Sphaerotilus microaerophilus: one gene and its partner. The main gene of each other region encodes a partner of the protein of the gene in region 2 in a complex. Links are inferred from orthologs where the notes say so. Each region holds a gene or a part of one and is shown on either strand. Other genes may lie near its edges. The genes, in order: rpsJ and nusB.

Region 1 (7,132 bases), 3.5 Mb from region 2 along the record:
AGCTGCTTCGAAATGGCCAGGCCAAGGCCGCTGCCGCCGAACTTGCGCGAGGTGGATACCTCCGCCTGCTCGAAGGCGCCGAAGATGCGCGCCTGGTTCTCGGCCGAGATGCCGACGCCGGTGTCGGTGACTTCGAAACGCACTTTCACGCGCTCGCCCTGATCGTCCAGCAGCCGTGAGCGCAGGGTGATGCTGCCCTGTTGGGTGAACTTGACGGCGTTGCCGATGTAGTTGATCAGGATCTGACTGATGCGCATTGAATCACCCATCAGCTGCATTTGCGCCAACGCCGGATCCAGCGCGACCGCCAGTTCCAGCCGCTTCGCCTGTACCCGGTCGATCAGCATGCTGCGCACATTGTCGAACAGCGTGTCGAAATGGATCGGAACCTCCTCGATCTCCATGCGCTCGGCCTCGAGCCGGGAATAGTCGAGCACGTTGTTGATGATGCCCAACAGATGCCGGGTCGACCCGACGATGCTGCGCAGGTTCTCCAGGTGTTCGGGGTTGTCGATGCTGCCTTGCAGCAGGTGCGTCAGACCCAGGATGGAGCTCATCGGGGTGCGGATCTCGTGGCTCATGTGGGCCAGGAAGGCGCTTTTGGCTAGGCTGGCTGCCACCGCCTCGTCGCGCAGGCGCTCCAATTCCGACTGGGTGGCACGCAACTCCGCTTCCGCCTTGATCCGACGGTTGATCTCCCGGGTCAGCTGGATCGTCCGGTTGGCGAGCTTGTCGTACATGCCCATCACCGTGTCGATCAGTACCCGGGTGGCACCGGACATCTCTATGTCCGCCAGATCCTTGGCCTGCGCCAGCGACATGCCTGAGGGCAGCGCCAGCACCACCTTGGCCATGCGCTTGTCCGACTCGATGATGTGCAGGGCAAGCCAATGGGTGAGGAACTGGACGATTTCCTCGATGACCTCGTCGGCCGTTTCCTCGGTTTCCCGGGACTTGATGTCCTTCAGCTTGCCGATGAAGTCGCCGTGGGCGTTCCGATGCCATTCGGCCCAGGCGTCATCGCCGAAGTAGGCACTCCAGATCGCTTCCTCGGTCGAGAAATGGACGGCGGTGTAGTCCTTCAGCTCATCGAAAATCTTGCCCAGGGCGGGCGCGTCAGACTGGAAGGCCAGGTGCCCGACCAGCACATTGAGCAAATCGATCAGCCGCCGGTGCTGTTCATCGATCTTCTCGATGCCGGTGGCGAAGTTGTCACTCCACGGGAAGATTTCGACGTTGTAGGGCATACAAGGGGGATGGGTTGCTGCAGCGCTGCCGAAGCGGACCATTCAAGAGACCCAGAGACCCGCAGGCACAGACAGTGGACCACCTCGACCGTGCTCGAAGCGGCGCTCCTGAGCAAGGTCGCAGGCGTTTCGCGCGCGCTGCGACGGCGCGTGGCAGGACCGGATGGCCAGCGTTGACTCGGAGGGACATGTCGCCCACAAGTGTGCCACCCGGCCCGGCGGATACGATCCGCAACCGCCCCGGGCCCGGAAAGGAAAAACCCCTGCTTCGGCGCCGGGGGCGCTTCTACAGGGGCCTGATCCGGCAGCAACTGCCAGAGCGGGAAATCAATGCATCACTGCAGCTTGATCTCGACGTCCACGCCAGCCGGCAGGTCCAGCTTCATCAGCGCGTCGACGGTCTTGTCCGTCGGGTCGACGATGTCCATCAGGCGCTGGTGGGTGCGGATCTCGAACTGGTCGCGGCTGGTCTTGTTGACGTGCGGCGAGCGCAGGATGTCGAAACGCTGCATGCGCGTCGGCAGGGGCACGGGACCCTTGACGATCGCGCCGGTGCGCTTGGCGGTGTCGACGATTTCCAGGGCCGATTGATCGATCAGCTTGTAGTCGAACGCCTTCAGGCGGATGCGGATCTTTTGCTTTTGCATGACGGTTCCTTCAAAAGAGCGATGAGGCCGACCGGGTGTCTCTGCCTGGTCGGCCGGTCATGCAATTACTCGATGATCTTGGCGACGACGCCAGCACCGACGGTGCGGCCGCCTTCACGGATGGCGAAGCGCAGGCCTTCTTCCATGGCGATCGGGGCAATCAGCTTGACCGTGATCGACACGTTGTCACCCGGCATCACCATTTCCTTGTCGGCCGGCAGCTCGATGGCGCCGGTCACGTCGGTGGTGCGGAAGTAGAACTGCGGGCGGTAGTTGTTGAAGAACGGGGTGTGGCGCCCACCCTCTTCCTTCGACAGCACGTACACCTCGCCCGTGAAGTGGGTGTGCGGCTTGATGGAGCCCGGCTTGCACAGCACTTGGCCGCGCTCGACGTCTTCACGCTTGGTGCCGCGCAGCAGGATGCCCACGTTGTCGCCCGCCTGACCTTGGTCCAGCAGCTTGCGGAACATTTCCACGCCGGTGCAGGTGGTGGTCTGGGTGGCCTTGATGCCCACGATTTCGATGGACTCGCCGACCTTGATGATGCCGCGCTCGATACGGCCGGTCACCACGGTGCCACGACCCGAAATCGAGAACACGTCTTCCACGGGCATCAGGAAGGTGCCATCAATGGCGCGCTCGGGCGTCGGGATGTAGGTATCCAGCGCGTCAGCCAGCTTCATGATGGCTTCTTCGCCCAGGGGACCCTTGTCGCCTTCGAGCGCCAGCTTGGCCGAGCCCTTGATGATCGGGGTGTCGTCGCCGGGGAAGTCGTACTTGGACAGGAGCTCGCGAACTTCCATCTCGACCAGTTCGAGCAGCTCTTCGTCGTCCACCATGTCGGCCTTGTTCAGGAAGACGATGATGTAGGGCACGCCCACCTGACGCGACAGCAGGATGTGCTCGCGGGTCTGGGGCATCGGACCGTCAGCGGCCGAGCACACCAGGATCGCACCGTCCATCTGGGCCGCGCCGGTGATCATGTTCTTCACATAGTCGGCGTGTCCCGGGCAGTCCACGTGCGCGTAGTGACGGTTGGCCGTCTCGTACTCGACGTGCGCGGTGTTGATGGTGATGCCGCGCGCCTTCTCTTCCGGCGCCGCGTCGATCTGGTCGTAGGCCTTGGCGGTGCCACCGAACTTGGCCGACAGCACGGTCGTGATCGCCGCCGTCAGCGTCGTCTTGCCGTGGTCCACGTGTCCAATGGTCCCCACGTTCACGTGCGGCTTGGTACGTTCAAACTTTTCTTTTGCCATTGCTTTCTCCGGGAAAGAGCGTTGCCGGTGGTCGGTTTAAGGTTTCCGCCCTGGGTTCAAGTCGCATGCCGCCGGCAGCACGCGTCCCCAGGACGAAGACCAGTGAAAATTACTTCGAACGGGCCGTGATGATGGCTTCGGCGACGTTGCGAGGAGCTTCGCTGTAGTGCTTGAACTCCATCGTGTAGGTCGCGCGACCCTGGGTGGCCGAGCGCAGCGAGGTCGAGTAGCCGAACATCTCGGACAGGGGGACCTCCGCCTTGATGATCTTGCCGCCACCGACCATGTCGTCCATGCCCTGCACCATGCCGCGACGCGAGGACAGATCGCCCATCACGGTACCGGCGTAGTCTTCCGGGGTCTCGACTTCCACGGCCATCATCGGCTCCAGGATCACGGGGCTGGCCTTGCGGCAAGCGTCCTTGAAGCCCATCGAAGCCGCCATCTTGAAGGCGTTTTCGTTCGAGTCCACTTCGTGGTACGAACCGAAGGTCAGCGTGACCTTGACGTCCACCACCGGGAAGCCGGCCAGCACGCCGTTGGGCAGCGTGTCGATCAGGCCCTTTTCCACCGCGGGGATGAACTCGCGCGGCACCACGCCGCCCTTGATCGCATCGACGAACTCGAAGCCCTTGCCCGGCTCCTGCGGCTCGACGGTCAGCACGACGTGGCCGTACTGGCCCTTGCCGCCCGATTGGCGCACGAACTTGCCGTCCACGCCTTCGACCTTGGAGCGGATGGTTTCGCGGTAGGCCACCTGCGGCTTGCCCACGTTGGCTTCCACGCCGAACTCGCGCTTCATGCGGTCGACAATGATCTCCAGGTGCAGCTCGCCCATGCCGGAGATGATGGTCTGGCCGGACTCCTCGTCGGTGCGCACGCGGAACGACGGATCCTCGGCGGCCAGGCGACCCAGCGCGATGCCCATCTTTTCCTGGTCGGCCTTGGTCTTGGGCTCGACGGCCTGCGAGATCACCGGCTCCGGGAAGATCATCTTCACCAGCGTGATCGGCGCGTCGATGTCGCACAGGGTTTCGCCCGTGGTGACTTCCTTCAGGCCCACGCAGGCGGCGATGTCGCCGGCCAGGATCTCCTTGATTTCCTCACGCTGGTTGGCGTGCATCTGCAGGATCCGGCCGATGCGCTCCTTCTTGCCGCGGATCGGGTTGTACACCGTCGAGCCGGAGTTCAGCACGCCGGAATACACGCGCACGAAGGTCAGCTGACCGACGAACGGGTCGGTCATCAGTTTGAAGGCCAGCGCAGCAAACTTTTCCTTGTCGTCCGCCTTGCGAGAGACTTCCTTGTCGTCATCGTCCGTGCCGGTCACCGGGGGGATGTCCACCGGGGAGGGCAGGTAGTCGATCACGGCGTCGAGCATGCGCTGCACGCCCTTGTTCTTGAACGCGGTGCCGCACAGCATGGGCTGGATCTCGCAGGCGATGGTGCGCGTGCGGATCGCCAGCTTGATCTCGTCCTCGGTCAGATCACCCGTTTCGAGGTACTTGTTCATCAGGTCCTCGGTCGCCTCGGCGGCGGCTTCGACCATCTTTTCGCGCCACTCCTGGGCCTGAGCCTGCAGATCGGCGGGGATGTCCTCGAAGGTGAACTTCATGCCCTGCGACGCCTCGTCCCAGAAGATGGCCTTCATCTTCAGCAGGTCGACCACGCCCTTGAAGGTGTCCTCGGCGCCGATGGGGATCACCACCGCGACCGGGTTGGCCTTCAGGCGGGTCTTCATCTGGTCATAGACCTTGAAGAAGTTCGCGCCGGTGCGGTCCATCTTGTTGACGAACGCGAGGCGGGGCACCTTGTACTTGTTGGCCTGGCGCCAGACGGTCTCCGACTGGGGCTGCACGCCGCCGACTGCGCAGTACACCATGCAAGCGCCGTCGAGCACGCGCATCGAACGCTCCACCTCGATGGTGAAGTCGACGTGCCCCGGGGTGTCGATGATGTTGAAGCGGTGTTCCGGATAGGACATGTCCATGCCCTTCCAGAAACAGGTCGTCGCGGCCGACGTGATCGTGATGCCGCGCTCCTGCTCCTGCTCCATCCAGTCCATCGTGGCCGCACCATCGTGCACTTCACCGATCTTGTGGTTCACACCGGTGTAGAAGAGGATGCGCTCGGTCGTGGTGGTCTTGCCGGCATCGATGTGCGCCGAGATACCGATGTTGCGGTAGCGCTCGATGGGGGTTTGACGTGCCATGTGTCACTCCAAAAGCCAGAAATGGCGAAAGCCGCCCGGGGTCAGCAGAAACCCTGAGCGGCTACAGAACGTTAGATCAGAAGCGGAAGTGCGAGAAGGCCTTGTTGGCTTCTGCCATGCGGTGCACTTCGTCGCGCTTCTTCATCGCGCCGCCGCGGCCTTCGCAGGCCTCCAGCAGTTCGTTGGCGAGGCGCTGGGCCATCGACTTCTCGCTGCGCTTGCGGGCCGATTCCTTCAGCCAACGCATGGCCAGGGCCATGCGGCGGATGGGGCGAACTTCCACGGGAACTTGGTAGTTCGCGCCACCGACGCGGCGGCTCTTGACTTCGACCATGGGCTTCACGTTGTTCAGCGCGGTCAGGAACACTTCCAGCGGATCCTTGCCGGCCTTCTTCTCGACCTGATCGAGGGCGCCGTAGATGATCCGCTCAGCCACGGCCTTCTTGCCGGACTCCATGATCACGTTCATGAACTTGGACAGATCGACCGAACCGAACTTCGGGTCCGGCAGGATCTCGCGCTTGGGTACTTCGCGACGACGAGGCATTTCTCTTCCTTCATCTTCAGTTGGTGCTGGTTGCCCGGCACCCTGGACGACCACGACTCACGGGTCATCCACTTACTCGGCACGGCCCGCCACTCTGGGGCGTCGACCTGCCGCAATCTTTCACACGCCAGCCTGACAGCCGGATGTGACCACCGTTTGTCAGAACGCCGATCAGGCCTTCTTGGGGCGCTTGGCGCCGTACTTGGAGCGCGATTGCTTGCGGTCCTTGACACCTTGCAGGTCGAGCGAGCCGCGCACGATGTGATAGCGCACACCCGGCAGATCCTTGACCCGGCCGCCGCGCACCAGCACGACGCTGTGCTCCTGCAGGTTGTGGCCTTCACCGCCGATGTACGAGATCACCTCGAAACCGTTGGTCAGACGCACCTTGGCGACCTTGCGAAGCGCCGAGTTCGGCTTCTTCGGGGTGGTGGTGTAGACGCGGGTGCAAACACCGCGGCGCTGCGGGCAGTTCTGCATCGCAGGCGACTTGGACTTCGTGACCTCGGCCTGACGGCCTTGGCGCACGAGCTGGTTGATGGTCGGCATAGGTAACTTGTTCCCGTTTGAAGTTACGCAGGTCCACGGTGGACCTTGTTCCTCTTCCCGTCTGCAGCTGGCAGCCCGCAATGAGCGCAGCATGAACGGAAAAGCCGAAGATTATAGGGGCAAGGGGTGGGGGCCGGCAAGGCGTGACCTCACGGTAGGATCTTGGCGATCCCTGGTCGCACGGAATCGCACCCAAGAATCACACGAGGAGATCGCCTTGCCCGTCATCACCGAGATCGAAGATCTGCGCCAGTTGGCGCGCCGCCGTGTGCCGCGCATGTTCTACGAGTACGTTGACACCGGCTCCTGGACCGAGTCGACCTACCGAGCCAACGAGAGCGAGTTCCAGAAGATCAAGCTGCGTCAGCGCGTGGCGGTGAACCTGGAGCACCGGTCCACGGCAGCCACGATGGCCGGTGTGGACGTGCGCATGCCGGTGGCGCTGGCGCCCACGGGGCTCACGGGCATGCAGCACGCCGACGGCGAGATCCTGGCCGCACGCGCTGCCGAGGCCTTCGGCGTGCCCTTCACCCTGTCGACGATGAGCATCTGTTCGATCGAGGACGTGGCGGCGCACACGAAGGCGCCGTTCTGGTTCCAGCTCTACGTGATGCGCGACCGCGACTTCATCGAGCGCCTGATCGAGCGCGCCAAGGCCGCCGGCTGCGGCGCGC
Region 2 (6,956 bases):
GGGCTGGCGCTGGGCCTGGCCGACGCTGGGCAGGTCGATCACCCCCGGCGTCATCAGCGGGGCGCTGACCATGAAGATGATCAGCAGCACCAGCATCACGTCGATGAAGGGCACCATGTTGATTTCCGAGATCGTGCGGCGGCGCGATCCGGTTCGGCGGGAGGCGACGGCGGCCATGCGCGGTGGTCCTGCGGCGGCGACCGGTCAGCGGGCGTTGCCGCCGCTGGGCGCCTGGGCGACGTTGCGCGCCAGGATGTTGGAGAACTCCTCCATGAAGGTCTCCAACTGGATCGCGATGCGGTCGATGTCGCGGGCGAAGCGGTTGTAGGCGATCACCGCGGGGATGGCGGCAAACAGGCCGATCGCGGTGGCCACCAGCGCCTCGGCGATGCCCGGGGCGACCGTGGCCAGCGTGACCTGCTGCAGGTTCGACAGACCCGAAAAGGCGTGCATGATCCCCCACACCGTGCCGAACAGGCCGACGTAGGGCGACACCGAGCCGACCGTGGCGAGGAAGGAGAGGTTGGACTCGACCGTGTCCAGCTCGCGCTGGAAGCTGGCGCGCATCGCGCGGCGGGCACCGTCGAGCAGCGCACCGCTGTCGGCCACGCGGCGTTCGCGCAGCTTCATGAACTCGCGCATGCCGGCGGTGAAGATGCGTTCCATCGGCGCGCCCTGCTCGGCGCGCCGCTCGCTTTGCGCAAACAGCTCGTTCACCGGCCGGCCGGACCAGAACTCGCGCTCGAATTCATCGTTGTCGCCACGCACCCGGCGCAGGCCGACGAGCTTGCCGAAGATCACCGTCCAGCTGGCCAGCGACACCATCAGCAGGATGGCCATCACGAGTTGCACCACCAGGCTGGCCTGGGTGACGAGGTGCAGGATGTTGAGGTCCTGATTCATGCAGGGTTGATCCGTTCCAGGATGGCGTTGGGGATGCGGCGCGGCCGGAAGTTCCCGGCATCGACGCAGCCGATGCGGATGCGGCCCTCGGCCAGCAGCGTGTCGCCGCGCAGCGCCTGCTGCTGCAGCGCCAGGCTGGCGCGGCCGGCCTCGACGAGCTGCACCGTGATGCGCAGCTCGTCGTCGAGCCGCGCCGGCTGGCGGTACTGCACCGCCGTGTCGGTGACGACGAAGATGGCGGCGTCCGTGTCGCGCATGGCCTGCTGCGAGAAGCCCAGGTCGCGCAGCCACTCGGTGCGGGCGCGCTCGAAGAACTTCAGGTAGTTGGCGTAGAAGACCACGCCGCCAGCGTCGGTGTCCTCCCAGTAGATGCGCACCGGCCAGTGGTACGTCGCTGCCGTACCCATCGTCAGCGGGCCTTCCACAGCAGCCAGGCAGCGAGCACCGCGATGGCCGTGCCCGCCACGGCCCAGATCAGGCTGCGCAGCGGGTGGCTGCTGCTGGGGGCGTCGTCGTCGGGGCCGTGCAGCGCCGGCACCGCAGGAGGGGGGTAGCTAGGCAGGGCACCCAGGCCGCCCAGACCGGTGCTGGGCAGGGGCACGGGGCGGGGCGCCTCGGCGGCGCCCGAGGGCGTTTCCGTGGGGGCCAGGCCGGCCAGCCAGGCGCGCAGCTCGCGCGCCAGCGCACCGGCCGAGCGCTGGCGCTGCGCCGGGTCGCGGGAGATGGCCCGCATCGCAATGGCTTCCAGCGCCGCGGGGACGCCCGCCCGGTACTGGCTGGGCGGCGGCGCATTGCCGGCGCGCACCGCCGCGCGGATCTCCTGCAGCCGGCTGCCCTGGTAGGGCCGCAGGCCGCACAGCAGCTCGTAGAGCACCACGCCGAGCGAGTAGACGTCGCTGCGCTGGTCGCACTCGCGCCCGTCGAACTGCTCGGGCGCGGCGTAGTAGGGCGAGCCCAGTGCCGGGCCGTTGTCGCCATCCTGATGGATCAGCCGGGCGATGCCGAAGTCCAGCACCACCGGGCGGGTGCGCCCGACCATGAAGATGTTGGCCGGCTTGATGTCGCGGTGGATCACGCCCTTGCTGTGCGCGTAGCCCAGCGCGTCGGCGACGCGCCGCACGATCAGCGCAGCCTGCTCGGGCGTGGGCTGCCAGCCGCTGCGCAGCAGCTCGGCCAGGTCCTTGCCGCGCAGCAGCTCCATCGCCAGGTAGGCGCCCTCGCCGGCGATGCCGGCGTCGTGCACCGTGACGATGTGCGGGTGGCTCAGGCGGGCGGCGGCGCGGGCCTCGTCGAGCACGCGCTCGGCGATCGCCTCGCGTTCGGCCGCGGGCATGTGCAGCGGCAGCGTCTTGATGGCCACCTGGCGCGCCAGCACGGTGTCATAGGCCGACCAGACCGTGCCCAGTCCGCCGGAGCCGAGCCGGTGTTCCAGGGTGTAGCGGCCGATCTGGCCCGACAGCGGCATCACGCTGCTGCTCACCGGCGGCGCCTGGGGGCCCGGAGGCGGGTGCAGGCGCTGGGTATCGACGGCGTCCAGGCCGGTATCGCCCAGCGGCAGCGGCGCGCGCGCCAGGGCACGGCGCTCGGCCTCGTCGTCGCTGGGCAGGCGCATCCATTCGCTGTCGAGCGGGCCGGTGAGTTCGGGGCCCAGCTCCCCGGGCATGGTCAATGGCGCCGGCTCGGTGATGGGGCCGGTGGTGTCGCCCAGCGAGGGGTCGGGAGCCAGGGTGGCCACCTCGTCGGTCCAGCTCAGGCCAGGCGCGGTCTCGGTGGTCGCGCGCCGGTCTTCGGCCGCGAGGGCGCGCTCTCGTTCTGGACGGTTCATGGGCGCTGGTGGTTGGGCCGCATCGAAATGCGAAATCGAGACGATACCCCGGATTCAGCCTGCCAGGACACGCTCCAGGCGGCCCAGCGCGCTGCGCAGTTGGGGCAGGGCGCTGGCGAAGGACAGCCGGGCGTAGCGTCCCGTGTCGGCCAGGCCGAAGTCGCGTCCCGGGGTCAGCGCGACGTGGGCACGCTCCATCATGTCGAAGCAGAAGGTCCAGCTGTCGGCGGCGTGGCGGCTCGTGTCGAACCAGACGTAGAAGGCGCCGTCGGGCTGCACCGGCACCGGCAGGCCGAGCGCTTCGAGTGCGGGCACGACGAAGTCGCGGCGCGCGCGCATCTCGTCGCGGCGGCGCTCGCATTCGGCCAGGCTGTCGGGGTGGAAGCACTCCACCGCCGCGTGCTGGGCCACCGACGAGGCGCAGATGTAGAGGTTCTGCGCCAGCTTCTCGATGGGGGCGACCAGCGCGGGTGGCAGCACCAGCCAGCCCAGGCGCCAGCCGGTCATGCCGAAGTACTTCGAGAAGCTGTTGACCACCAGCACATCATCGCCGAGTTCCAGCGCGCTGCGTGCCGCACCGAGCGCCGGGTCGTCGTAGCTCAGGCCGAGGTAGATCTCGTCGACGATCGTCAGTCCGCCGCGCTGGCGCACCGCGGCGACGATGCGCTCCAGCTCGTCGAAGGCGATGCGCGTGCCGGTGGGGTTGGACGGCGAGGCCAGCATCACGCCGCGCGTGGCCGGGCCCCAGGCGGCGTCCACCGAGGCGGCGTCGAGCTGGAAGCGCTGCGCCGGCCCGGCCGGCAACAGCCGCGCGCTGCCCCCGGCCGCCGTCATGAAGTGGCGGTTGCAGGGGTAGCAGGGGTCGGGCATCAGGAATTCATCGCCCGGTTCGACCAGTGCGAGCGTGAGCAGCTGCAGCGCCGCGGAGGCACCGGCGGTGACCACGATGCGTGCCGGGTCGACGGGCACGTTCCAGCGCGTGGCGTACCACTGCGCGATGGCCTCGCGCAGCGCCGGCGCGCCGGTGGCGGGGGTGTACTGCGTGCGGCCGGATTCGATGCAGCGCTGCGCCGCGGCCTGTACGCGCGGCGGTGCGGTGAAGTCGGGCTCGCCGATGTTCAGGTAGATCATCGGCTCGCCGCCGAGCAACGGGTCGCAGGCGGGGCTGCGGGCGATCACGTCGGCCGCCTTGGCGCACTCCATCACCCAGAAGGGCTCGATGACCTCGACGCGCCGGGCCAGGCGCGGCGCGGCCACCGTCGGCATGACCGACATGGTCGACGCGAGGGCGCTCGTCATCCCTTGCGCGGGGCGGGCCGGTAGGCGGCCACCTCGGCGGCGCGCAGGTCCTTGGCGGTGCGGTCGAGCACGCCGTTGACGAACTTGTGGCCGTCGGTGCCGCCGTAGACCTTGGCCAGCTCGACCGCCTCGTTGATGACGACGCGATAGGGCACGTCCAGGCAGTGCTGCAGCTCGTAGGTGCCAATCAGCAGCACGCCGTGCTCGACCGGCGACAGTTCGGTGACCTTGCGGTCCAGGTGCGGCGCAAACTCGGCGTCCAGCATGGCGACCTGCTCGATGCAGCCGCTCAGCAGGGCGTCGAAGTGGGTGCTGTCACAGAGGTTGTACTCGTCCTGCTCGCGGATGTGGGCATGCACCACGCGGGCCTCGGCACGGTTGACCTGCCACTCGTACAGACCCTGCAGAGCCAGCTCGCGAGAGCGGCGGCGGGCCGACTTGGGCCGCGGCGGCTTCTGGGCGGATGGGCTCGGGCCCGCAGGGGCGCCGCGGGTGCCGGGGGTTTCCGAAGGGGCGTTCACGTCAGGTCTCCCAGCAGGTTGGCCATCTCGACCACCACGCGGGCGGCGTCGCGGCCCTTCTCTTCGGCGCGGGCCCAGGCCTGGGCCTCGTTCTCGACGGTGAGGATGGCGTTGGCGACTGGCAGGCCGTGGTCCAGCGACACGCGGGTCACGCCCGCGCCACTCTCGTTGGCGACCAGTTCGAAGTGGTAGGTCTCGCCGCGGATGATGCAGCCCAGGGCGATCAGCGCGTCGTGGTCCTTGGTCTCGGCCAGGGTCTGCAGTGCGATGGGGATCTCCAGCGCGCCCGGCACGGTGACGTGACGGATGTGCTTGCGCGCCACGCCCAGCGCCAGCAACTCGGCGATGCAGCTCTCGGCCAGCTGCTCGGTGATGGCGGCGTTGAAGCGGGCCTGCACGATGGCCACGTGCAGGTCTTCGCCGTTGAGTTCGGCGGTAACGCCCTTGTCTGCACCCTGCATGGGTCGGTCCTCGTTGGTTTGGCGCGACGGCCTCGCCACGGCACCGGCCCGCGCGGGCCGCACCGCGGCGGGAACCTGCCGCCGGGGTTTCAGTCCTGCGTGGAGAGGAAGCCGGTGACTTCCAGCCCGTAGCCCGTCATGCTGGGCATGCGACGGCGGTTGCTCAGCAGCTTCATGCGGCGCACGCCCTGCTGCAGCAGGATCTGCACGCCCACGCCGTAGGTGCGCAGGTCGGCCGCGCTGGGCCGGGCGGTCGCCCCCGACGCGGTGGTCGCGGGGGCGATCAGGCCGAGCAGGGCCTCGGCGTCGTGTCCGGCATTGAGCAGCACGGCGACACCGCGCCCAGCCGCTTGCAGCGCCGTCAACGCCTTGGGCAGGGCCCAGGAGTGGCGGTTGCTGGCGTCCAGCAGGTCCAGCACCGAGAGCGGCTCGTGCACGCGCACCAGCACCTCGTCCTCGGGCTGCCACTGGCCCACGGCCAGCGCCAGGTGGACCTGGCCGGTGCGGTCGCGGTAGGTGCTGCAGCGGAAATCGCCCCAGGGCGTGGTCAGTGCCTGCTCACCCAGGCGCTCGATCAGCGATTCGTTGCGGCTGCGGTAGGCGATCAGGTCGGCGATGGTGCCGATCTTGATGCCGTGCTCCCTGGCGAACACCTCCAGCTCGGGCAGGCGGGCCATGGTGCCGTCATCGTTCATGATCTCGCAGATCATCGACGCGGGGGCCAGCCCGGCCATGCGGGCCAGGTCGCAGCCGGCCTCGGTGTGGCCGGCGCGCATGAGCACGCCGCCGTCCTGCGCCTGCAGCGGGAAGATGTGGCCGGGCTGCACCAGGTCGCGCGGCTGCGTCTCGCGGGCCACCGCCACCTGCACGGTGCGGGCCCGGTCGGCCGCCGAGATGCCGGTGGAGATGCCCTCGGCCGCCTCGATCGACACGGTGAACGCGGTGCCGTGCTTGGTGCCGTTGCGCGGCGCCATCGGCGGCAGCTGCAGGAACTCGCAGCGCTCGCGCGTGAGCGTCAGGCAGATCAGTCCACGGCCGTACTTGGCCATGAAGTTGACCGCCTCGGGGGTCACGAGGTCGGCGGCCATGACCAGGTCGCCTTCGTTCTCGCGGTCTTCCTCGTCAACGAGGATGACCATGCGGCCGGCCGCCATTTCAGCCACCAGCTCAGGAATCGGTGATATCGCCATCCTGGGATTGTAGGCGCCGCGTCAGCCGCCGCGCGCCGCAGGGCCGACGGCCGGGCGCGTGGCGGCGCTTGCGGGGGCCGTCAGGCCGCGTCAGTGAGCCAGCCGGCGAGCCGCCCGCGCGGGCGGGCGAGCACACGCAGGTCGTCGCCGATGCGATCGATGCGTTGAAAGTCGAGCTGCGGCGCGCCGTCGAGCGTGACCAGCGGCCCGAAGGACGCCAGCCCGCGGCCCTGGCCGAGCAGCTTGGGGGCGAGGTAGAGCAGCAGCTCGTCGACCAGGTCGGCGGCGATGAAGGCGCCGTTGAGCGTGTACCCGGCCTCGACGTGCAGTTCATTGACGCCGCGCTGCGCCAGGTCGGCCAGCACGCTGTCCAGGTGCACGCGGGTGCGGGCCTGGTCGTCGGCCACGGAGTCCGGCGGCGGGGCGGGGATGACCTGGATGCGGGCAGGGTCGAAGCCGGGGTCGCAGGCCGGCGCCGCCGCGGTGTAGACCAGCACGTCACCGGGCGGCTGCAGCAGCCGGGCGCTGGCGTCGACGGCCAGGCCGCTGTCGAGCAGCACGCGCAGCGGCTGGCGCGGGCTGGGCACCAGGCGCACGTCCAGGCGCGGGTCGTCGTCGCGCACGGTGCCGATGCCGGTGAGCACCGCGCCGGCGCGCTGGCGCCAGGCGTGGCCGTCGCGCCGCGCATCCGGGCCGGTGATCCACTGGCTGCGGCCGTTGGGCAGGGCGGTCAGCCCATCCAGGCTGGCGGCGATCT

Evidence for each region.
Region 1: the proteins of nusB (region 2) and rpsJ are in contact, whole or in part, in a solved structure (PDB 3D3B), measured with the Escherichia coli proteins. The link is inferred for Sphaerotilus microaerophilus from one-to-one orthologs.

The regions. Positions count from the first base shown.
Region 1 is NZ_AP025730.1:1,211,631-1,218,762, forward strand. Bases 239-3,229 are described here. They hold rpsJ (30S ribosomal protein S10), read right to left. Parts: upstream 1,895-3,229; coding sequence 1,583-1,894; downstream 239-1,582. Other genes in these bases: NGK70_RS05280 (bacteriohemerythrin), read right to left, coding at 239-1,289; tuf (elongation factor Tu), read right to left, coding at 1,960-3,150. Also shown: more of NGK70_RS05280, read right to left, coding at 1-238; fusA (elongation factor G), read right to left, coding at 3,260-5,362; rpsG (30S ribosomal protein S7), read right to left, coding at 5,439-5,909; rpsL (30S ribosomal protein S12), read right to left, coding at 6,081-6,458; NGK70_RS05310 (alpha-hydroxy acid oxidase), read left to right, coding at 6,676-7,132. UniProt on the Escherichia coli protein: Involved in the binding of tRNA to the ribosomes. Part of the processive rRNA transcription and antitermination complex (rrnTAC). The complex forms an RNA-chaperone ring around the RNA exit tunnel of RNA polymerase (RNAP).
Region 2 is NZ_AP025730.1:4,749,447-4,756,402, reverse strand. Bases 2,787-5,601 are described here. They hold nusB (transcription antitermination factor NusB), read right to left. Parts: upstream 4,549-5,601; coding sequence 4,024-4,548; downstream 2,787-4,023. Other genes in these bases: ribBA (bifunctional 3,4-dihydroxy-2-butanone-4-phosphate synthase/GTP cyclohydrolase II), read right to left, coding at 5,099-5,601; ribH (6,7-dimethyl-8-ribityllumazine synthase), read right to left, coding at 4,545-5,009; NGK70_RS20295 (pyridoxal phosphate-dependent aminotransferase), read right to left, coding at 2,787-4,027. Outside these bases: NGK70_RS20315 (biopolymer transporter ExbD), read right to left, coding at 1-177; protein TolQ, read right to left, coding at 205-903; ybgC (tol-pal system-associated acyl-CoA thioesterase), read right to left, coding at 900-1,310; NGK70_RS20300 (serine/threonine-protein kinase), read right to left, coding at 1,313-2,728; more of NGK70_RS20295, read right to left, coding at 2,783-2,786; more of ribBA, read right to left, coding at 5,602-6,199; bifunctional diaminohydroxyphosphoribosylaminopyrimidine deaminase/5-amino-6-(5-phosphoribosylamino)uracil reductase RibD, read right to left, coding at 6,280-6,956. UniProt on the Escherichia coli protein: Part of the processive rRNA transcription and antitermination complex (rrnTAC). The complex forms an RNA-chaperone ring around the RNA exit tunnel of RNA polymerase (RNAP).